Regions from separate parts of the Mesorhizobium onobrychidis genome, predicted to be linked through region 1. Evidence: predicted binding sites of a transcription regulator. Region 1 holds the regulator's gene; the other holds the start of a gene.

Region 1 (7,152 bases):
CACCGGCGGTGCCGTCATTGGCGGCAACCACCGCGTCGACCTTGTTGTCGTTGGCGGTCAGGAACTGTTCCATGTTCTTCTGGGCGTTGGCGGGAAGCCAGCCGTCCGTATAGGCCTCGCCGACATTCTTGATCTTGCCGCTGTCGATCGCATCCTTGAGCACTTCCATCGAGCCGGCGAACAGGAAATCGGCATTCGGATCGGCGCCCGAGCCCTTGATGAAGACGTAATTGCCTTCCGGCGCCACCTTGAACACTTCACGGGCCTGCATGCGGCCGACTTCCTGGTTGTCGAAGGTCAGATAGAACACGTCCTTGTTCTCGATCAGCCGGTCATAGCCGACGACCGGAATGCCTTCGTCCAGCGCTTTCTGCACCGCCGGCCCAATGGCCGAGGCATCCTGCGCAAGGATGATCAGCGCGTTGGCGCCCTGCGAGATCAGGCTCTCGACATCGGTCAGCTGCTTGCCGGGATTGGACTGTGCATCGGCGGAAATATACTTGTCGCCGGCGGCCTCGATCGCCGTCCTCATGGCGGCTTCGTCGGTCTTCCAACGCTCTTCCTGGAAGTTCGACCACGAAACGCCAATGACCTTGTCCTTGGCCTGCGCGGCCGATGCGAGCGTCAGCGACATGGCTACCCCCGCCAGAATGGCGGCTGCGAATCTCTTCATGATTTTCCTCCCTGCGCCGCGTACGGCGCGCCCACACTGGCCCGAAGGCCGGCACAAGAGGCCCTATTTTTTCGAGCCCCGAAAAAATACTGGTCCAACGCCGAAGCGCTGTCAACATCAATTCTGATGGATTTTGATGCTCCTGCCGAATTTTTTCGAGCCTCGGAATAAACAATGACAGGGCCTTCTGCTTCTGCCAGTATTTGTCTGATATTACCGACGGCTTCCGATTCATGAGCGGCCGCGGCAATAGGGAGGAAGCAAAAGAATGTCGGTTGGAATTCGTCATGACGATTTGCGCCGGCGCAACCGGGCGATGGTGATTTCGGCCATACGGCGCGCAGGCCAGCCGTCGCGGACCGAGATCGCCGCGACCACCGGCCTCAGCCATTCGACCATATCGGCGATCTCTTCCGACCTGATCCAAGAAGGCATCCTAACCGAGAGCAAGGCCAGCGAGACCACTTCGCTGAAACGCGGCCGGCCGCAGGTCGGGCTCAGCCTCAATCCGGAAGCCGCTGCGGTGTTGGCCGTCGTGTTGTCGCTGAATTTCCTGTCGGTCGCCGTCATCGATTATGCCGGACAGGTGGTCGCCGAGGAACAGCGCCGGCTGGACACGCTGACCATGTCGCGCGACGAGCTGATCGACGAATGTGTCGCCATTGTCCGGCGCCGGCTCGAAGACCCCGACCTCGATGTCCAAAGCGTCGCCCGCATCGCGCTGGCGATCCAGGGGATCACCGATTCCCATGCGCGCGCCATGTTGTGGTCGCCGATCACGCCGCAGACGAACATCGCCTTCGCCGACATTCTGGAACGCGAGTTCGGCATTCCGGCCATCATGGAGAACGACTGCAACATGATGGCCGTGGCGCTGCGCTGGCGCGACCCGGATCGTTACCGCGACGATTTCATCGCCATCCTGCTCTCGCACGGCATCGGTATGGGGCTGGTGCTGAAAGGCGAACTGTTCACCGGCACCCATTCCTCGGGCGGCGAATTCGGCCACATGATCCATCGGCCGGGCGGCGCGCTCTGTCGCTGCGGGCGGCGCGGCTGCGTCGAGGCCTATGCCGGCAACTATGCTATCTGGCGCAACGCAAGGCAATTGAGCGAGAACGCCGAGCCGGTCGCCGACGTCAGCGACGCCGAGATGCGGGCACTGGCGGCCCGGGCGCGCGAGACGGACGGACCGGAACGCGAAGCCTACCGCAAGGCCGGCGAAGCGCTCGGCTTCGGGCTCGGCAGCCTGTTCGCGCTGATCGATCCGGCGCCGGTCGCCATGGTCGGCGCCAGCGCTGCCGCCTTCGACCTGATCGAGCCGGCCCTGCGCGAGGCCATAGCCCAGACCGCCGGCGGCCAGCATTCGGGTTCGATTTCCTTCGACACCGAGCCAAACGAGCTGCCGCTGATCCGCGAAGGCTGCGCGATGCGGGCGCTGAGCTTCGTCGACCAGGAGATTTTCGCGCCGGGCGCGCAAGGAAGGTCCGGCACGATCAGGAAGGACGTGGCCTGAGTCCGAAAGGCAAGGAACAAAGGCGGATTGCGACTTGGGGATGTCTTGAGATTCAGGTCAGTCCGCGCCGGGCTCGAAGACGGGCGCGAAGCGACCGGACTGGGCGGGTTCCGAAAACCGGAACGGAGCGTACTTTGGGTACGTGAGTACCGGAAGCGCAGGAAATCGCCATTCGCAGGCCGGCATCACCCGAATATCAGCACATCCCTAGTCTTCCCTGATCGCATAGCCCGCGCCGCGGATGGTGCGGATGACATCGGGCATGCGACCATTGTTGACCGCCTTGCGCAACCGTCCGACATGGACGTCCACCGTGCGCTCGTCGATGTAGATCGTCTCGCCCCAGACATTGTCGAGCAACTGGCTGCGCGAGAAGACCCGACCCGGGTGCCGCATCATGAATTCGAGCAGCCGGAATTCGGTCGGCCCGAGCCGGATCTCGCTCTTCTTGCGATAGACCCTGTGCGATTCGCGATCGAGCACGATGTCGCCGACCTTAAGCACGCTGGACAGCACTTCGGGCTTGGCGCGGCGCAGCAGCGCCTTGACCCTGGCCATGAATTCCGGCGTCGAGAACGGCTTGACCAGATAGTCGTCGGCTCCGGTGGAAAGGCCGCGCACCCGGTCGCTCTCCTCACCGCGCGCGGTAAGCATGATGATCGGCAGCCGCTCAGTTTCGGGACGCACCCGAAGGCGCCTGCAAAGTTCGATGCCGGAAACCGCCGGCACCATCCAGTCGAGCACCAGGAGATCGGGCACGTTTTCCTGCAGCCGGATTTCGGCCTCGTCGCCGCGCGTCACCACCTCGACCTGATAACCTTCGGATTCCAGATTGTAACGGAGGAGGACGCCCAGCGGCTCTTCATCCTCCACCACCATGATGCGCGGCGCGATCATCGGCCGGTCACTCCTGTCATGTCGCCGGCGCCGACATCGTCGTTTCGTCTAGCTTCGGGCGATCCGCCGGCAATTGCTGCCCGGTCACGACAAAGTAGGCGTTTTCGGCGATGTTGGTGACATGATCGCCGATACGCTCGAGATTCTTGGCGCAGAACAGAAGATGCGTGCAGGCGGTGATGTTGCGCGGATCCTCCATCATGTAGGTCAGGAGTTCGCGAAAAACCGCCGTGTATTTCACGTCGATCTTCTGGTCGTCGGCGCGCAGTTCTTTCAACGCGCCGGCATTACGCGACACATAGTGCTCGACCACGCCGCGAAGCTGCACAAGAACGAGATCCGCCATCGCGTCGATACCGTGCGAGAGATTACGCGGCGTGGCGCTCTGCCCGACTGCGCTGACCCGCTTGGCTATGTTCTTGGCCAGGTCGCCGATGCGCTCGAGATCGCCGGCCATGCGGATTGCGCCAACCACTGCGCGCAGATCTTGCGCCATCGGCTGCCGCTTGGCGATCAGCGTGATCGCACTATCGTCGAGTTCGCGCTGCCGGGCATCCATGATGGCGTCGTCCGAGACGACGCGCTGCGCCATCGCATTGTCTGATGCAAGCAACGCGCGGATCGAGGCTGCGACCATCGCGGCGGCGAGCTCGTCCATATCGCGGATCAGCCTGTCGATGTGCTCCAGTTCCTCGTCGAAAGACGCGACGGTGTGTTCACCCATGATACTGTCCTCGTGTTCGAAATTCGCCGCCGGACCGCTCAGCCGAACCGGCCGGTGATGTAGTCCTGGGTGCGCTTGTCGTCGGGGTTGGTGAACATCTTGTCGGTCGCGCCCTCCTCGACCAGATAGCCGAGATGGAACATCGCCGTGCGTTGCGACACGCGCGCTGCCTGCTGCATCGAATGAGTGACGATGACGATCGTGTAGTTCTGGCGCAGTTCGTCAATCAGTTCCTCGACGCGGGCGGTGGCGATCGGATCGAGCGCCGAACAGGGCTCGTCCATCAGGATCACTTCCGGCGACACGGCGATGGCGCGCGCGATGCACAGGCGCTGCTGCTGTCCGCCGGAGAGACCGGTGCCCGACTCGAGCAGGCGATCCTTGACCTCGTTGAACAGACCGGCGTTCTTCAGGCTCGATTCAACGATGCCGTCCAACTCGGCCTTGCTCCTGGCGAGGCCGTGAATGCGCGGACCGTAAGCGACGTTTTCATAGATCGACTTGGGAAACGGGTTCGGCTTCTGGAATACCATGCCGACGCGAGCTCGCAGCTCGACGACATCGATTTTCGGGTCGTAGACATCCTCGCCGTCGAGTGTGATCTTGCCGCTCACTCGCGCGATATCGATGGTGTCGTTCATTCGGTTCAGGCAACGCAGGAAGGTCGACTTGCCACAGCCCGATGGGCCGATCAACGCCGTCACCTGGTTCTCGCGGACATCGAGATCCACGTCGAACAGAGCTCGCTTCTCGCCGTAATGAACAGAGACCTTGTCGCCCTTCATCTTGATCGAAGGGGCGTTGGTTCCGCTACTCAGTTTCTGTTCGACGCCGGCTTCCGTCATGATGTTCATATCCTCTACTCCTTACCAGCGCCGCTCGAAGCGCCTGCGCAGTATCACCGCGATGGCATTCATGATGACCAAAAACAGCAGCAAAATCAAAATCGCCGCCGAAGTCTTCTGCTGGAACCCGGCTTCCGGGAAATCGGCCCACATGAATATCTGCACCGGCAGGATCGTCGCGGGATCGGTGAAGCCGCCGGGAATGTCGACGATGAAGGCGACCATGCCGATCATCAGCAGCGGCGCGGTTTCACCCAGCGCATGCGCCATTCCGAGGATGGTGCCGGTCATGATACCCGGCATCGCCAGCGGCAGGACGTGATGGAATACGGTCTGGACCTTGGACGCTCCGATGCCAAGCGCCGCCTCCCGGATCGACGGTGGCACGGCGCGCAACGAAGCGCGCGAGGCGATAATGATGATCGGCAGGGTCATCAGCGCCAGCACCATGCCGCCGACCACCGGGGCTGAGCGCGGCATGCCGAAGAAATTCAGGAATACGGCAAGTCCAAGCAGGCCGAAGACGATCGAAGGCACCGCCGCCAGATTGTTGATATTCACTTCGATGATCGTCGTCAGCCGGTTCTTGGGGGCAAATTCCTCAAGATAGATCGCCGCCGAAACGCCGATCGGGAAGGCGATGGCGAGCGTAACGATCATGGTCAGGAACGATCCGACGACCGCGCCCCAGACACCGGCCAGTTCCGGCTCGCGGCTTGCGCCGGTGAAGAAGAAGATCGAGTTGAACCGGCTTTCGATCAGGCCGGCGCTCTTCAGCGTGTCGAGCCAGACGATCATCTTGTCGGAAATCTTTCGCGATGCTTCCGGCGTGTCGATGACGCGCAGGAATGCCTGGCCGCTCGCTGCGGGCGCCGTGCTGTCCAGCGCCTCGATCACCGTGCCCTTTGCGACCGCCGTCCCGTTGGCCCCAGGCGACAGCGCGGTCAGCTTGACCGTACCGCCATTGAACGCGACCAGCAGCGACGATGCGCCGCTCGTCAGCGTGAGCATACCGTTTTCGCCCTCGGTCGCACCATGGCCACGCGCCAGCGTCAGCATGGCGTCGTCGCCGAAGGTAAGATCGATGTCGCCGCTGGTTTCCGAAGGCGTGACGCTTGTCGAAATCGCTTCGTCCGAACCGACGTCGGCAAGCAACCCCTTGAGATAAAGGTCGGCAAAATCGTCAAGTGGAACCGCATAGTCCACCGTTCCTCCGAGCATCCCCGGATCAGCCGCAATATCTTTGCGCAGGAAGACGCCTGTGCCGGTGGAAATCAGTCCGCGCAGCAGGCGCTTGTCCTGACGGCTCGTCACATCAGGAAATTTTGCCGTAAGCGCTTCCTGAGCGATGGCGTCGTAGTTGGCGGCGTCGAGTTTCGCCGGGTCGACCTTGGCCGCCGAAAGATCGATCGGCAGCGTCAGATAGTTCTGCCGCAGCGCCGGGATCGCCTGCGTGACGATCGTCGACAGGAGCAGCACAAGGAATAAGCCGGCCAACGCGACGGCTGCGGCGCCTAGCCATTTGAACCATGTTTCCGTGCGGTAACGACCCTTCAGCCGCACCTTCGCGGCATCGTCGGTATGAATGCTGACCGGCCGTCCGCCGGCGCCGAATGACGCGATCGCATCAGTCATATTGCTCTCGGTATTTCTGGACGACGCGCAAAGCGACGATGTTGAGGGTAAGCGTGATGCAGAACAGCACCAGGCCGAGTGCGAAGGCTGCAAGCGTCTTGGCGCTATCGAACTCCTGATCGCCCACAAGCAGCGTCACGATCTGCACGGTCACTGTCGTGACCGCTTCGAGCGGGTTGGCCGTGAGGTTTGCCGCCAGCCCCGCCGCCATGACCACGATCATTGTTTCGCCGATTGCGCGGCTGACGGCGAGCAGCATCGCCGAAACGATGCCCGGAAGGGCAGCAGGAAGCACCACCTTGCGGATGGTTTCCGACTTGGTCGCGCCGAGGCCGGCGGAACCGTCTCGCAGGGATTGCGGAACGGCATTGATCACATCATCGGAAAGCGAGGAAACGAAGGGAATGATCATGATACCCATGACCACGCCTGCGGCGAGCGCGGATTCGGACGCGACGCTGAGGCCCAGGCTTTCGCCCATACCGCGGAAGTAGGGCGCAACCGTCAGCGCGGCGAAGAAGCCGTAGACGACGGTCGGAATGCCGGCGAGGATTTCCAGTACCGGCTTTGCCACCGCGCGGACGCTTTTGGAGGCGTAATCCGAAAGGTAGATCGCAGCCATCAGCCCGATAGGTGCGGCCACCAGCATAGCGATGAAGGTGATGAGCAACGTGCCGGCAAAGAGCGGCACCGCGCCAAAAATGTCCTGGTTGACCGCCCCGGCTTCCGTCCCCGCACCGGTGAAGGCGCTCTGCGGCGACCAGTGCGTGCCGAACAGGAACTTATAGAACGGCACCTGTTGGAAGAACCGCAGGGATTCGAAGATAAGCGACAGGACGATACCGATCGTCGTCAGGATTGC
Region 2 (7,152 bases), 690 kb from region 1:
CGCCACCAGCACGATGAAGGCGCCGGCCGGCCCGCCGATCTGGAAGCGGCTGCCGCCGAGCGCCGAGACGAGGAAGCCACCGATGATGGAGGTGTAGAGCCCGCGCTCCGGCGTCACGCCCGATGCGATCGCGATCGCCATCGACAGCGGCAGCGCCACGATGGCCACGGTCAGTCCGGCGATGGCATCGGCCTTGAAATGCTCTACTGTGTAGCCCTCGCGCAGCACCGTCACCAGCTTCGGCGTGAACAGTTCGGAAAATGTCGGCTGCGCCGGTTGATGAATTGCCCGCCGGGTTCGATCCATGGACTGCCTTCCGCTCCTGATGCATGCCGCCCAAAAGTGCACAGCGGTTTGGGGCACGCATAAAAACCAAGGAGGCGGCGGGATCGTCGGCAGAACTGTCGGCGGTCGCCGTCGCGACTTTTATCGGCTCAGCCTGGCGGGTTCTGCGGCACGATCGGCTTGAGGCGCACGCCCCTGCCGCCGCGCTCGCTGGCCTGGTTCTCGCCGATCAGTTCCACGCCGGCCTCATCGAGGGCCTGGATGACCTTCATCAGCGTATCGACCACGCCCCTGACCACGCCGTCGCTCGCTTCCATGCGCTGAATGGTTGGAAGCGAAACCCCGGCACGCTCGGCGAGCGTCTTCTGATCGATGCCGGCCAGCGCCCTTGCGGCGCGCATCTGCGCGGCAGTGATCATCGACAAAAGAACCCGTCTGAGTCTGCATTTCCATGTATAATGGTTTAACCATCATGATGCATATGTCAGCCATGCACGCACCAAAACCGCTTGTGTCCTGCAGAGCCCCGCGCGCCAGCTGGGACAGCAAGCCCTCGGCCGCCGCAATTTCGAGGAGAATTAGCCGCAGCGTCGTTCTGAACAGCCGGTTCAGCCGCCGTCGGTCTGCCCGCGCCATCGCTGTAACGCCCATGCGGCCAGCCAGCACAGCATCGCCCAGGCGAAGCCGGCGCACCACCCGGCCAGCACGTCGGACGGCCAGTGGACGCCGAGATAGATGCGGCTGATGCCGACCAGCACCGTCGTCAGCACCGCCAGCGACAGCACGTAAATCTTCGTCGTTCGCCCAGGCAGGAAGCGCGACGCCATGCTGCCCAGCGTCAAATATGTCACCGCTGATAACATCGCATGGCCGCTCGGAAACGAAAGCGATGCCACGTCGGCGAGATGCGAGACCAGATCGGGGCGCGGCCGGTCGATTCCGAGCTTCAGCGTGCTCGACAGGGCCTGCCCACCCACCACCGCTACGAAAACGAGAAACGCTGGTCCCGGCCTGTGGATCAGCAGCAGATAGACGATCACCGCCGCCGTGATCAGCACGAGCACGCTGGCGCTGCCGAGGCTGGTGATATCGCGCATCGCCCCTTCTAGCCATAGCGGTCCGATCGGATTGTCGGGCTGGCCCGCTTCACGGAAGGCGAGCAGGATTTCGGTATCGAAGGCGTGCGGCGTGGTGGCCCGCGCCACCTCCATCAATTCCTCGAACCCCCACAGTCCGCCGGCGATGACCAGTCCGGCCAGCAGCACCGGGAATTCGATCCAGTTGAGCAGCCTGCTTGCAGTGTTCTTCATCGACCGATCGCCTACCGCGCTGCGCGTCCCTTGAACGCGCAAAGGACGCTGTAGAGCTTTGATTTTGCGCTTGATCCCCAGTGAAAATCATTTCCTGTTTTCGGGGTGATGCGCGATTACAGCCTTTGCAGATAGGGCCCGAGCGTGATCAGCGCCACTGCCGCGACGGCGAGCACGATGCCGGTCGTCTGCAAGGCGTTGACGCGCTCGCCGAAGAAAGCCAATGCCACCACGTTTACCGATACCAGCTGGATCACCGCCGACAGGCTGAACGACACCGACATGCCGAATTCGCGGATCAGCCTCAGCATGACCAGATTGCCCAGCGAATAGAGCGCCAGGGTCAGCACGATCTTGCCGAGGCTGGGCGCCAGCCCCCATTGCTTGGCCGCCATCGCCGCCAGCAGGAAGATAACCGTCGAAACGCCGAGCTGTATCAGTCCCGAAAAACTCACGTCTTTGCCCCTCTCGATGCGGCCCTTCCCGCGCATGTTGCAGACCTTGTTTCCGAAGCATCGGCCGCGGTCAAGCCGGGCTGACCGGGGACACGAAAATCAGAGCGAAAATTAGCCGGCGCGTCATCATTCTGTGATCTGCCGCCTATACGGGGTCAATCAGGTAAAATGCTCCAGCCACTCCAAGAAGCCAGAGGCAGCCCATGACCGAACATCGCTCCCCCGACACCCGATTCCGCACCAGCCTGCTCGAGGAAAACGACGGCCCGGCCACCAATCTCACCGACAACCGCACCATGGGCGAGATCATCGCCGCGCGGTTTTCGCGCCGCGGCTTCCTTAAGGGATCGCTGGCCGTCTCGGCCATCGCCGCCACCGTCAGCCCGCTGGCGCTGATCACCGCCGACAATGCCCGCGCCGGCGGCGGCTCGGCCTTCACCTTCGATGAGCTCGAAGCCGGCATCGACGACAAGCATCACGTGGCACCTGGTTATGATGCTGACGTACTGCTGCGCTGGGGCGATCCGCTGTTTGCCGACTCGCCGGAGTTCGATCCGACGAAGCAGTCGGCCGAAGCTCAGGCAAAGCTGTTCGGCTACAACAATGACTATGTCGGCTATATCCCGATCGACGGCTCGGCCGAGCACGGCCTGCTCGTGGTCAACCACGAATACACCAATTCGCATCTGATGTTCCCGGGCATTGTCAAAGTCGTCGAGAAGGACGGCAAGAAAGAGCTCGAAGTCGCACCGCTCAGCAAGGATCAGGTCGATGTCGAGATGGCCGCACACGGCGGCACCGTCGTCGAGATCCGCAAGGTGTCAGGCAAATGGCAGGTGGTGCGCGACGGCAAGCTCAATCGCCGCATCACCTCGAACACCGAGATGGCACTGTCCGGCCCCGTCGCCGGCCACGACCGCGTCAAGACCAGTGCCGATCCGACTGGCACGAAGGCCATCGGCACCGTCAACAATTGTGCCGGCGGCGTCACGCCCTGGGGCACCTACGTCATGGCCGAGGAAAACATCCATGGCTATTTCTCCGGCGAACTGCCGGCCGATCACGCGGAAGCCGCCAACTACAAGCGCCTGGGCATTCCCGAAGGCGCCTATGAATGGGCTGCGCATTATGACCGCTTCGACATTGGCAAGGAGCCGAACGAGCCCAACCGCTTCGGCTGGATCGTCGAGGTCGACGTCAACGATCCGACCTCGGTGCCGCGGAAGCGCACTGCGATGGGCCGCTTCAAGCATGAGGGTGCCGAATCGATCGTCGCCAAGGATGGCCGTGTCGTCTTTTATCTCGGCGACGACGAGCGCTTCGACTATGTCTACAAATTCGTCACCGCCGGCAAGTTCAACGCCGAGGATCGCGCCGCCAACATGGATCTTCTCGACGACGGCACGCTCTACGTCGCCAAATTCGCCGAGGACGGGTCGATCGAATGGCTGCCCATCGTCTTTGGTCAGGGCCCGTTGACGGCGGAGAACGGCTTTGCCAGCCAGGCCGACGTGCTCATCGAGACGCGCCGTGCCGCCGACCTGCTCGGCGCCACCAAGATGGATCGCCCCGAGGACGTCCAGCCCAATGCGGCCAATGGCAAGGTCTATCTGATGTTGACCAATAATTCGAAGCGCAAGGCGGACCAGGTCGATGCCGCCAACCCGCGCGCCGAAAACGCCTTCGGCCACATCATCGAGATCGTCGAGGACGGTGGCGATTTCACTGCTGCCAAGGGCAAGTGGGAAGTGCTGCTGAAATGCGGCGATCCCTCGGTGGCCGAAGTCGGCGCCACCTTCTCGACCGCAACCACCGCCAATGGCTGGTTCGGCATGCCGGACAATTGCGCCATCGATACGGCCGGCCGGCTCTGGGTCTCGACCGACGGACAGGGTCCGAAGGCCACCGGCCGCACCGACGGCCTGTGGGCGGTCGACACCGAAGGCGAGGCGCGGGCGACCTCGAAGCTGTTCTTCCGCGTGCCGATCGGCGCCGAAATGTGCGGTCCGCTATTCACGCCCGACGACCAGACCGCCTTCGTCGCGGTTCAGCATCCGGCCGATGGCGGCGAAGACTGGGAGGCTTTTGGCCGTCCCTCTTACTATGAGGACCTGTCGACCCGCTGGCCCGACTTCAGGCCCGACATGCCGGTGCGGCCGTCGGTCGTCGCCATCACCAAACAGGGTGGTGGCAAGATCGCGGTCTAGAGATCATCTCGCTTCAAAGCGCACGCCGGTAAATCGTGAAGGAGGGGTTTTGGCTCGACCAAAGCCCCTCTTTATGCCCAATTGCCAATTTATGCCCAATTGCCAGGGGCTTCGGTTCAATTCTCTTGCCACTAATGATTCGAAGCCGCGCGCTGATGGGTATTCCGAAGCGTGGGACGCGGAATTTCGACCATGCCCGCCTTGCGCACCCATCTCGACCGCCTGATCGAGGGCGCCGCGCCCAAGGTCACCCGCAGGAGCTGACGCATGTCGAGCGCCTGGCGCTGGTCCGCCGGCACGCTCGCCTATTCCGTGCGCTATTCCGAGCAGGGGCAGGCTGCCGTCAAGCGCCGATTCCACGGCATCAAGGACTCGACCTATGTCGCCTTCCGTCAGGGACCGTCGTCGAGATGCTGGGATTGCTCCGGCTGGTCAAGGCCATCTAGCCTGTCACAGACCTAGCCCACGGCTCAGCGTGCTTTTGGCTGATCAGTTCCGCAGCCGGTAGCCGGTCCTGAAGATCCACGCGACGATCGCTATGCAGACAAACAGGAAAACGACGGTCATGCCGAGGCTGATGCCGATCGAGACGTCGGATTTGCCGTAGAAACTCCAGCGAAAGCCGCTGACCAGATAGAGGACGGGGTTGAACAGCGTCACCGTGCGCCAGATGCCGGGCAGCATGTCGATCGAATAGAAGCTGCCGCCAAGGAAGGTCAGCGGTGTGATGATCAGCAGCGGCACCAGCTGCAGCTGCTCGAAGCTTCTCGCCCAGATGCCGATGATGAAACCGAACAGGCTGAAGGTCACCGCCGTCAGCACCAGGAAGGCAAGCATCCAGAACGGATGCTCGATGGTCAGCGGCACGAACAGCGCTGCGGTCGCCAGTATGATCAGGCCGAGGATGATCGACTTGGTCGCCGCACCCCCGACATAGGCAATGATGATCTCCAGATAGGACACCGGCGCCGACAGCAATTCGTAGATCGAGCCGACAAATTTCGGAAAATAGATGGCGAAAGAGGCGTTGGAGATCGACTGCGTCAGCAGCGACAGCATGATCAGCCCCGGCACGATGAAGGCGCCGTAGCTGATGCCGTCAATCTCGGTGATGCGCGAGCCGATGGCCGAGCCGAAGACGACGAAATAGAGCGATGTCGAGATGACCGGCGAGACGATGCTCTGCAGCACGGTCCGGAAGGCGCGCGCCATCTCCATCTTGTAGATCGCCCAGACTGCTCGCAGGTTCATGCGTCTTTCCTCACCAGATTGACGAAGATCTCCTCGAGCGAGCTGTTTTGCGTGTCGATATCGCGGAACTGGATGCCGGCCGTCTCAAGGTCGCGCAGCAGCGAGGCGACGCCCGGCCGTTCGCTCTGGTTGTCATAGGTGTAAGTCAGTTGACTGCCGTCCGGCGAAAGCTCCAGCGCATAGCGCGAAAACGTCTCGGGTATGGTGACAAGCGGACTGCGCAATTCCAGCAACAGCCTTTTGCGGCCGAGCGTGCGCATCAGTTCGGCCTTGTCCTCGACCAACACGATCTCGCCGCGATTGATGACGCCGACGCGGTCGGCCATCGCCTCGGCCTCCTCGATATAGTGCGTCGTCAGGATGATGGTGACACCATCCTCGCGCAGCCGGCGCACCATCGCCCACATGTCCTGGCGCAGCTCGACGTCGACGCCGGCTGTCGGCTCGTCGAGGAACAGCACCCTTGGTTCGTGCGACAGCGCCTTGGCGATCATCAGCCGCCGCTTCATGCCGCCGGACAGGGTGATCGCCTTGGCGTCTTTCTTGTCCCACAACGACAGGTCGCGCAGCACCTTCTCGACGAAGGCGTGGTCGGCCGGCTTGCCGAACAGGCCGCGGCTGTAGTTGACCGTCGCCCATACGCTCTCGAACGCGTCGATGGTCAGTTCCTGCGGAACCAGCCCGATCAGGCTGCGCGCGGTGCGATAATCCCGGCTGATGTCGTTGCCGTCCACGGTGACCGTGCCCGACGAGCGGTTGACAATACCGCAGACGATCGAGATCAGCGTTGTCTTGCCGGCGCCGTTCGGCCCGAGCAGCGCAAAGATCTCGCCGCGCTCGATATCGAGGTTGATCTCCTTCAGCGCCTTGAAACCGGTGGCATAGGTCTTGGTGACCCCGGAAATGGAAATGATGGATGGCATGGCTGAAAAACGGCTGCTTGAAAGGAGAACTGTTGATTCAATCCGCTGAATGTCGGTGCGCGCAGCCGGAAGTCAATGGCACTCCTGACAGTTCTGGACATTGGCATGCGAAACGCATCCACCGCTGCCGCAGTCCTGCGGCGTTCCGCCTCGCGTGACGCCACGCCGCTTTGACCGTTTGGCGCATCCGGCCTATCTTCCCTGACATAGCAGCAGCCGGAGCCCGCCATGGACCCGCTCATCCTTTCGCGCATCCAGTTCGGCGCGAACATCTCGTTCCATATCCTGTTTCCGGCTATCACCATCGCGCTTGGCTGGGTGCTGCTGTTCTTCAAGCTTCGCTACAACGCCACAGGCGATTCCGCCTGGATGCGCGCCTATTTCACCTGGGTGAAGGTGTTCGCGCTGTCCTTTGCCATGGGCGTGGTTTCGGGCGTCACCATGAGCTTCCAGTTCGGCACCAACTGGCCGGGTTACATGGAGACCGTCGGCAACATCGCCGGCCCGCTGCTCGCCTATGAGATCCTCACCGCCTTCTTCCTTGAGGCGGCGTTCCTCGGCATCATGCTGTTCGGCTTCCGCCGCGTCTCCAATCGCATCCACACGCTGGCAACCGTGCTGGTGGCCGGCGGCACCACCCTGTCCGCCTTCTGGATCATCGCGCTCAATTCCTGGATGCAGACGCCGGTCGGCTTCGAGATGCGCAACGGCGTAGCCCACG

Evidence for each region. The regulator PhoB, encoded in region 1, activates phosphate uptake and scavenging genes when phosphate is short. The targets are predictions, from matches to a motif close to TGTCATNNANCTGTCAT.
Region 2: a site for PhoB is predicted at 2,172-2,188, ahead of IHQ72_RS03295 (PhoX family protein). Genes of this name have one in related genera too.

Annotation. Positions count from the first base shown of each region.
Region 1 covers NZ_CP062229.1:1,374,652-1,381,803, reverse strand. The annotation lists gene xylF (D-xylose ABC transporter substrate-binding protein) at 1-673, opposite strand, end outside; gene IHQ72_RS06725 (ROK family protein) at 942-2,189, shown strand; gene phoB (phosphate regulon transcriptional regulator PhoB) at 2,397-3,086, opposite strand; gene phoU (phosphate signaling complex protein PhoU) at 3,103-3,810, opposite strand; gene pstB (phosphate ABC transporter ATP-binding protein PstB) at 3,849-4,664, opposite strand; gene pstA (phosphate ABC transporter permease PstA) at 4,677-6,290, opposite strand; gene pstC (phosphate ABC transporter permease subunit PstC) at 6,283-7,152, opposite strand, start outside.
Region 2 covers NZ_CP062229.1:685,979-693,130, reverse strand. The annotation lists partial or broken gene IHQ72_RS03315 (SulP family inorganic anion transporter) at 1-306, opposite strand, end outside; gene IHQ72_RS03310 (helix-turn-helix domain-containing protein) at 435-704, opposite strand; gene IHQ72_RS03305 (phosphatase PAP2 family protein) at 894-1,595, opposite strand; gene IHQ72_RS03300 (hypothetical protein) at 1,712-2,050, opposite strand; gene IHQ72_RS03295 (PhoX family protein) at 2,254-4,257, shown strand; gene IHQ72_RS03290 (hypothetical protein) at 4,525-4,719, shown strand; gene IHQ72_RS03285 (ABC transporter permease) at 4,747-5,508, opposite strand; gene IHQ72_RS03280 (ABC transporter ATP-binding protein) at 5,505-6,431, opposite strand; gene IHQ72_RS03275 (cytochrome ubiquinol oxidase subunit I) at 6,660-7,152, shown strand, end outside.